DNA from 2 places in the Mesorhizobium sp. M0904 genome. Region 1 is predicted to be linked to the other one. Evidence: riboswitches for the same ligand, from Rfam matches in the RefSeq annotation. Region 1 holds a riboswitch; the other holds the start of a gene.
The links. A riboswitch is a leader RNA that binds a small molecule or an ion and turns the genes downstream of it on or off. The one in region 1 is predicted to bind S-adenosylmethionine.
Positions count from the first base shown of each region.

Region 1 (4,417 bases):
TGGTCGATGGCGTCCAGCACCCGCACAAGGCCACCGACGTTCTCGAATAAGGGGACGATCCGCGACGATTGGCTCTTATCGTTTCAGCAGAAACACCGCCTGCTGGCCGAAAAAATTCCAGAACCACCACGGCATCGAGAAGCCGATCCGCTGGCCATTGGCGTCGAGCGCGGTCGCCTTTTCCACCGTCGCGCCAAGCTCGTCGCACAGATTGACGAAATCGCGAATGGTGCAGAAATGGATGTTGGGGGTGTCATACCAGGAATAGGGCAGGTCCTTGGTCACCGGCATGCGGCCGTTGAACAGTAGCGAAAAGCGCACCCGCCAGTGACCAAAATTTGGGAATGAGACGATAGCGCGGTTGCCGATCCTGAGCAGTTCGTCGAGCACCAATTTCGGATTGCGGGTCGCCTGCAAGGTCTGCGACAAAACGACGAAGTCGAAGCCCTTATCGGGATAGAATTGGAGATCCTTATCGGCATCGCCCTGGATGACCGACAGGCCGCGCGCCACGCATTCGTTGACGCCGCGCTGCGACAGTTCCAGCCCGCGACCGTCGACCTTCTTGGTCGCCTGCAGCAATTCGAGCAGCAGGCCGTCGCCGGAACCGACGTCTAGCACCCGCGACTGCGGCGGGATGAGATCGGCGATGACCTCGAGGTCGACGCGCTGGGCGCGGTTGACGCTCATGGGCTCGTCACTTGCCTGGCGCATGGTCCTGATCCGAACAATCCGGAACTTTTCGGGGTCATGCGCCGAGCCCTCTCGCCCGCGCCGCCGAGGCGATGAAGCCTTTGATGGCGGCGAACAGTTCCGGTTCGTCGAGCAGGAAGGCGTCGTGGCCGCGGTCGGTCTCGATCTCGACGAACGAGACCGAGGCGCCGGCCGCGTTCAGCGCGTGCACGACCGAGCGGCTTTCCTCGGTCGGGAACAGCCAATCGCTGGTGAACGAAACCAGGCAGAAGCGCGTCTTGGTGCCGGCGAAGGCATCGGCCAACCGGCCGCCATGGTCGGCGGCGAGATCGAAATAGTCCATCGCCCGGGTCATGTAGAGATAGGAGTTGGCATCGAAGCGATCGACGAAGGTCATGCCCTGATGGCGCAGGTAGCTCTCGATCTGGAAGTCGGCATCGAAGCCGAAGGTCAGGGCTTCGCGATCCTGAAGGTTGCGGCCGAACTTGCGGTGCAGCGCTGCTTCCGACAGATAGGTGATGTGAGCGGCCATGCGCGCCACCGCCAGCCCCTTTTCCGGCCGCTTGCCGTGCTCGAAGTATTTGCCGCCATGCCAGTCCGGGTCGGCCATCACTGCCTGCCTGCCGACCTCGTGGAAAGCGATGTTCTGCGAAGAATGGCGGGCGCCGGTGGCGATCGGCAGCGCCGAGAAGACGCGCTCGGGATAGCTCGAGGCCCATTGCAGCACCTGCATGCCGCCCATCGAGCCGCCCAGCACGCTGAACAGCTGTTCGATACCGAAATGCTCGACCAGCATCAGCTGCGCGCGCACCATGTCGCGGATGGTGATGATCGGCAGGTCGAGCCCGTAGGGCTTGGCGGTGGCGGGATTGGTCGAGGCGGGGCCGGTGGAGCCGAGACAGCCGCCGATGACGTTGGACGAGATGACGAAGAAACGATCGGTGTCGATGATCTTGCCGGGGCCGATCAGCACTTCCCACCAGCCTGGCTTGCCGGTCACCGGATTGGTGTTGGCGACATGCTGGTCGCCGGTCAGCGCATGGCAGACGAGGATGGCGTTGGAGCGCGCGTCGTTGAGCGTGCCATAGGTCTGGTAGGCAATCTGGAAGGGCGACAGCAGCGTGCCGGCGTCGAGCTTGAGCGGCTTGTCGGCGCCGAAACGCAACACCGGGCTCGACGGCTGGTCGGCCTCGTTGTTGGTTTTTCGCGCGCGCAAAGCGACCATCACATCTCCTTGCCCGGCCTTCAGTTGTCCACCGCCGGTCCGGGCAACAACCAGCCAGGGCAACAAAAAACCGGCCATGCCTTCGCAAAGCCGGTTACAAGATGCAAGCGGCCCTTTAGCAAGTTGTTTAACGTGGCTGCAAGCCGACCGGCCAAATCACCACGGAACTTTCGCTGCTCTTCTAGGACCGACGCATGGCTTCGTCAACGGCAAGTTCTTGATCCCGAATTGCCGCCCCTCGACATTCCGGGCCACGGCTTGTATTTCCGCTGCGGCCTCCGGATGGAGGCACTCTCGACGGATTTCATGGAATGAGCCAGATACCGGATCAGACACGTCCAAGGCCCCGCGCCGGCATCATGGATATCGAAGCCTATGTGCCCGGCAAGAGCACGGCGCCTGAAGGTGTCGCCAAGGTCCACAAATTGTCGTCGAATGAGAACCCACTCGGCCCTTCGCCAAAGGCGATAGAGGCCGCGCGCGCGGTCGCAGACAAGCTCGCGGTCTATCCCGACGGCAGCGCCAGGCGCCTGAGGGAAGCGATCGCCGAGGTGCACGGGCTCAACCCGGCGAACATCGTCTGTTCCAACGGCTCCGACGAGATTCTGGGCCTGCTGGCGCAGACCTACCTCGCACCCGGCGACGAAGCGATCATCACCGAACACGGCTTCATGGTCTACAAGATCTACATACAATCGGCCGGTGCCGTCCCGGTAACGGTCAAGGAGACCGATGAACGCGCCGATGTCGATGCAATTCTTGCCGCGGTGACGCCGCGTACCAGGATCATCTTCCTTGCCAATCCCAACAATCCAACCGGCACCTACGTGCCGTTCCAGGAGGTGCGCCGCCTGCATGCCGGCCTGCCGCGAAACGTGCTTCTGGTGCTGGATGCAGCTTACGCCGAATATGTCCGGCGCAACGATTATGAAGCCGGCGTCGAGTTGGTGGGCAGCGCGGAAAACGTGGTCATGACCCGCACTTTCTCCAAATTGGGCCTGGGCGGGGCGCGGATCGGCTGGATGTATGCGCCAATGCACGTCATCGACGCGATCAACCGCGTGCGGGGACCCTTCAACGTCAATGCGACGGCAATCGAGGCCGGCATCGCAGCGATCCGCGACCGCGTCCATATCGAGCGCAGCGTGGCGCATAACGAGACCTGGCTGGCATGGCTGACCGAGCAACTAAGCGGGCTTGGGCTGCGGGTGACACCGAGCGTCGGCAATTTCATCCTTATCCACTTTCCCGAGGACAAAAAGCATTCGGCGGCGGCCGCCGACGACTACCTCAGTGCGCGCGGCTACATATTGCGGCGCGTTTCCGGCTACGGTTTTCCGAACGCGCTGCGCATGAGCATCGGCACCGAAGAGGCCAACCGCGGCGTTGTCGCCGCACTCGCGACATTCCTGAAAAGCTAGAACACCATGACCTCACCGATGTTCGAAAAGATCGCGCTGGTCGGCATCGGCCTGATCGGCTCGTCGCTGGCCCGCGTCATCCGCCGTGAGGGGCTCGCCGGCCAAGTCGCGATTTCGACGCGCAGCGAAGCGACGCTGGCGCGGGCGAGCCTACTCGCCCTCGGCGACACCTACACGACGGATGCGAAAGAGGCGGTTCGCGATGCCGATCTGGTCGTCGTTTCGGTGCCGGTCGGCTCTTCGGGTACCGTCGCCGCGGAAATCGCGCCGACGCTGAAGAAGGGCGCCATCCTTACCGATGTCGGCTCGACCAAGGCATCGGTGATCGCGCAGATGCAGCCGCATGTGCCTGATGGCGTGCACTTCATTCCCGGCCATCCTTTGGCCGGCACCGAAAAGTCGGGACCAGATGCCGGTTTTGCCGAACTGTTCGAGAACCGCTGGTGCATCTTCACGCCGCTGCCCGGCACCGATCCCGCGGCACTGGAAAGGCTCTCGGAATTCTGGCGCCGCTGCGGCTCCAACATCGACACGATGGACCCGCAGCATCACGACATGACGCTGGCCATCGTTTCGCACCTGCCGCACATCATCGCCTATAACATCGTCGGTACCGCCGACGATCTGGAGTCGGTGACCAAGTCCGAGGTCATCAAATACTCGGCTTCCGGCTTTCGCGACTTCACCCGTCTCGCGGCGTCCGACCCGACCATGTGGCGTGACGTCTGCCTGCACAACAAGGACGCCATCCTCGAAATGCTGGCGCGATTCTCGGAAGATCTGTCCTCGCTGCAGCGGGCGATCCGCTGGGGCGACGGCGAAAAGCTGTTCGACCTGTTCACCCGCACCCGCGCCGTCCGCCGCTCGATCATCGAGGCCGGCCAGGACATCGACGTACCGGATTTCGGTCGCCAGGCAGTCGAACACCCGCCGAAGGGATAAGCCGCGGCAGGCCGATCGCAGTCCCGACCGCCTAGTCAAGCGGCTTGATCTTGCCGAGCGGGATGAAGCCGAGCGAGGCCTTGCCCCTGACGATCTTCAGCGGCATCGACGGCTGGTTGCCGAGCAGCGCCAGTCC
Region 1 is NZ_JAMYOC010000012.1:68,243-72,659, reverse strand. Features, by position in the region: gene NKH80_RS14565 (DUF1330 domain-containing protein) at 1-50, shown strand, start outside; gene metW (methionine biosynthesis protein MetW) at 76-690, opposite strand; gene metX (homoserine O-acetyltransferase MetX) at 749-1,918, opposite strand; SAM riboswitch at 2,014-2,091, opposite strand; gene hisC (histidinol-phosphate transaminase) at 2,230-3,339, shown strand; gene NKH80_RS14545 (prephenate/arogenate dehydrogenase family protein) at 3,346-4,281, shown strand; gene NKH80_RS14540 (DUF2125 domain-containing protein) at 4,313-4,417, opposite strand, start outside.

Region 2 (4,417 bases), on a different contig from region 1:
TCCCGATCCGGCGCATCTCCATCTCACCGGCACCGGGCTGACGCATCTCGGCTCCGCCGCGACCCGCGATTCCATGCACAAGAAGCTCAGCGATGGCGGCGAGGAACAGCTGACCGATTCCATGAAGATGTTCCGCATGGGGCTGGAGGGCGGCAAGCCGGCGAAGGGCCAGATCGGCGTGCAGCCCGAATGGTTCTACAAGGGCAACGGTACCATGGCAGTGGCGCCCGGCGCGGCGCTCATGTCGCCCGCCTTCGCCCAGGATGCCGGCGAGGAGCCGGAAATCGCCGGAATCTATGTGATCGGCGACGACGGCGCCCCGTTCCGCGTCGGCTTCACGCTGTCGAACGAGTTTTCCGACCACGTCACCGAGCGCGTGAATTATCTCTTCCTCGCCCATTCGAAACTGCGCAACGCCTCGTTCGGGCCGGAGATCCTGATCGGCGACCTGCCGTCCGACATTCGCGGCGCTTCACGCATCCTGCGCCACGGCAAGCTGCTTTGGGAAAAGCCGTTCCTGTCGGGCGAGGCGAACATGTCGCACACCATTGGCAATCTCGAGCATCACCACTTCAAATACTCGGCCTTCCGCCAGCCGGGCGACGTGCATGTGCACATGTTCGGCACGGCGACGCTGTCCTTCGCCGACGGCATCAGGACCGAGGCCGGTGACGTATTCGAAATCGAGGCGCAGGATTTCGGCCTGCCGCTGCGCAACCCGCTTGAAATCGAGCAGCCGGTGAAGGTGGCGGTGAAGGCGCTTTGAGGCGTCGATGACAGCGTGATCTCCCCCCTCGTGGGGGAGATTGGCAGTTCCAAACTCATCGCGCGGCGCGGAAATGCTTGGACAGTTTCAGGCCCTGCGCCTGATAGTTCGAGCCGAGATCTGTGCCGTAGAGTGCCTGCGGCCGTTTCAGCATATGCTCGTAGACCAACCGTCCGACGATCTGGCCGTGGTCGAGGATGAACGGCACTTCGTGGCTACGCACCTCGAGCACCGCCCGGCTGCCGGTGCCGCCCGACGCCGAATGGCCGAAACCCGGGTCGAAGAAACCGGCATAATGGACGCGGAACTCGCCGACCAGCGGGTCGAAAGGCGTCATTTCGGCGGCGTAGAGTGGCGGCACATGCACCGCCTCGCGCGACACCAGAATATAGAATTCGTCCGGATCGAGCACCAGCTCGCCGGCACCGCTCTTGTAGAGCGGCTCCCAGAAATCGACGACATCCTGCGCGGCGCGCTTGTCGACGTCGACCAGGCCGGTGTGGTGCTTGCCGCGATAGCCGACCAGCCCGTCCTTGTCGCCGTCGAGATCGATCGACAGCGCGATTCCCCCGCCTGAGATGTTGGGTGGTTCGGTGGCGACCAACATTTCGGCGCGGTGCAACTCGTGCAGCTCGCTTTCCGACAAGAGCGCATTGCCGGTGCGGAACCTGATCTGCGACAGCCGCGAGCCGGTCCGCACGATGATCGGGAAAGTGCGCGGGCTGACCTCCAGATAGAGCGGGCCTTCATAGCCGGCGGCGATCTTGTCGAACTCGTGGCCACGGTCGGTCATTACCCGGGTGAAGATATCGAGCCGTCCAGTCGAGCTTTTCGGGTTGGCGGAGGCGGAAATATGGGCGGGCAGCGCCAGGCTTTCGAGCAGCGGCACGATGTAGACGCAGCCGGTTTCCAGCACGGCACCTCCGGCGAGGTTGATCTCGTGCAGCTTCAGCCGGTCGAGCTTGTCGACAACGCTGTGGTCCGGGCCGGGCAAGAAGGAAGCACGCACTCGCCAGGCCTTGTCGCCGAGCCTGAGGTCAAGGCTGGCCGGCTGGATCTGATCGGCATCGAGCATGCGCGGCGATTTCAGCGCGCCCGTCTGGAACAGCGCGGAAATATGCTGATCGGGAAGAATGCCTGTCTGCCGCAAGGGTCTGGCTCCGTTCGAAGGCCGGGCGAGGTCTTGTTCTGTCGCAGGTCCGACCGTGGACGCCTTTGGCACCTGCTTGGTACAACCCTCTTAATCATGCCGGCAATTGACGCAAGCGTGGCGCGGGTCTAAAGCTCGTTATCCCGTGGTGATTTGGCCGGTCGGCTTGCAGCCACGTTAAACAAGTCGCTAAAGGACCGTCGGGCCGCAAGGCCATATGGACCGGTTGCGACTTTCGCGGCCGGTTTTTTGTTGTTTGGACCAATTTTGGTGTTTGGATGGAATGATGACCAAGAAGCGCGATTGGAAGCCTCAGACCGCACTCGTGCATGCCGGGACGCTGCGTTCCGGCTTCGGCGAGACCTCCGAGGCGATGTATCTCACCCAAGGCTATGTCTACGAGACGGCGCAAGCGGCGGAGGCCCGCTTCAAGGGCGAGGAGCCGGGCTTCATCTATTCGCGCTATGCCAATCCGACGGTCGACATGTTTGAGAAACGCATGTGCGCGCTGGAAGGAGCCGAGGACGCGCGCGCCACGGCATCCGGCATGGCGGCGGTGACGGCAGCACTGCTGTGTAGCGCCAAGGCGGGCGACCATATCGTGGCGGCGCGCGCGCTGTTCGGCTCCTGCCGCTGGGTGATCGAGACGCTGGCGCCGAAATACGGCATTGAGGCAACGCTGGTCGACGGCACCGACATCGCCAATTGGGAAAAGGCGGTCAAGCCAAACACCAAACTGTTTTTCCTGGAAAGCCCTACCAATCCAACGCTGGAGGTAGTCGACATTGCCGCCGTGGCGGCACTTGCCAATTCGATCGGCGCCAGGCTGATCGTCGATAATGTCTTCGCTACGCCCTTGCAGCAGAAACCCCTGCAGCTCGGCGCCCACATCGTCGTCTATTCGGCCACGAAGCATATTGACGGCCAGGGGCGTTGTCTTGGCGGCATCGTTCTGTCGGACAAGAAATGGATCGACGAGAACCTGCATGACTATTTCCGCCACACCGGCCCCAGCCTCTCGCCCTTCAATGCCTGGACGCTGCTGAAAGGCCTGGAGACGCTGCCGCTACGCGTACGCCAGCAGACGGAAAGTGCCGGCCGCATCGCGGATTTCCTGGCCGAGCGCCCGCAAATCGCCCGCGTCATCTATCCCGGCCGCGCCGACCACCCGCAAGCGGCCGTGGTCAAGAAGCAGATGTCGGGCGGCTCGACGCTGATTTGCTTCGATGTGAAGGGCGGCAAGCAGGCGGCCTTTGCCTTCCAGAACACACTCGACGTCGTGCTGATTTCCAACAATCTCGGCGACGCCAAGAGCCTGATCACCCATCCGGCGACGACCACACACAAGAACTTGACTGATGAAGCCCGCGCCGAGCTCGGCATCGGACCGGGAACGCTCAGGCTGTCAGTCGGCCTTGAGGACGCCGACGACCTGCTCGAAGACATCGAGCAGGCACTGAGAGTTGCCGGATAAGGGCTGGCCGAACAGAGGCAGCGGGGACGTGCCGATCAGGCGCCGGACGGGGTCTCTTCCAGCTCCGCGACAGTCTTCGTCTGGATAGTCATCACGTTGCCGCGCCAGTCGATGGCGCCGCTCAGCCATCCGCGCGCCCAAACGACGGGAAGCATCAGGTCTCGTGCCATCATCGCCGGGATCGTGCGCGGCGACAGGTGCCATCCCTTGGTCGAGGCCAAGGCGCATTCCGGCAGGTAGGCCGCGACCAGCACGGCGATGGCGGTTGCCGGCAGGCTGACGCCGGCGTCAGCCGCGGCGATCAGTGCAAGCACTAGCGGCGGTGCCGCGCCGATCAGGATTTCGGGGGCAAAGAACAGTGCAAAGGTGACGCGGCGCAGCCGCGCCCAGCGCGCCTGCCGCGACCAGATCTCGCCAAGCGTGCGCCGGCCGAGCGGCTGTTCGAAGGGAGAGGCGACAAGATTGACTCGCAGTCCGAGCCCGTTGACCAGCTTGGTCGCGGCGGCGTCCTCGGCGATCTCGGCGGCAAGCGCGCGGATGCCGCCATTGGCATCGAGCATCGGCTTGTTCCACAACATGCTCTTGCCCTGGGCGAAGCCGAGGCCGAGCGCCTCTCCAGCGTACTGCCAGCGTGCCTGCAGCGTGTTGAGAAAGGCGCATTCGACCTCCCCCCAGAACCCGTCCGGCCGCGAGCCGATTGGCGTCGAGCAGACGAGGCCGGTGTCATGCCGCCACGCCGCCATCAGGTGCTGGACGTAGTCGCTCGACATAAGCACATTGGAATCGGCAAGGATGACCCAGCGATAACGCGCCGCCTCCCAACCCTTCACGCAATTGTTGAGTTTTGGATTGCCGCTGATGCGGTCGTCACCGACCAGAAGGCGGGCGCGAATAGCTGGAAAGCGCGCCATTGCGGCAGTGATCGGCTTGACCACCGGGTCGTCGGCATGGGCGACACAGAAGATGAGTTCGTAGCGCGGCCAGTCGAGTGAGAAGGCGCGCTCCAGCGTCTCTTCGGCAAACGGCT
Region 2 is NZ_JAMYOC010000004.1:45,571-49,987, forward strand. Features, by position in the region: gene araD1 (AraD1 family protein) at 1-766, shown strand, start outside; gene NKH80_RS05880 (2'-deoxycytidine 5'-triphosphate deaminase) at 822-1,916, opposite strand; SAM riboswitch at 2,052-2,129, shown strand; gene NKH80_RS05885 (O-succinylhomoserine sulfhydrylase) at 2,200-3,390, shown strand; gene NKH80_RS05890 (ceramide glucosyltransferase) at 3,426-4,417, opposite strand, start outside.
Region 2: another riboswitch for S-adenosylmethionine. It lies ahead of NKH80_RS05885 (O-succinylhomoserine sulfhydrylase); the one in region 1 lies ahead of metX (homoserine O-acetyltransferase MetX).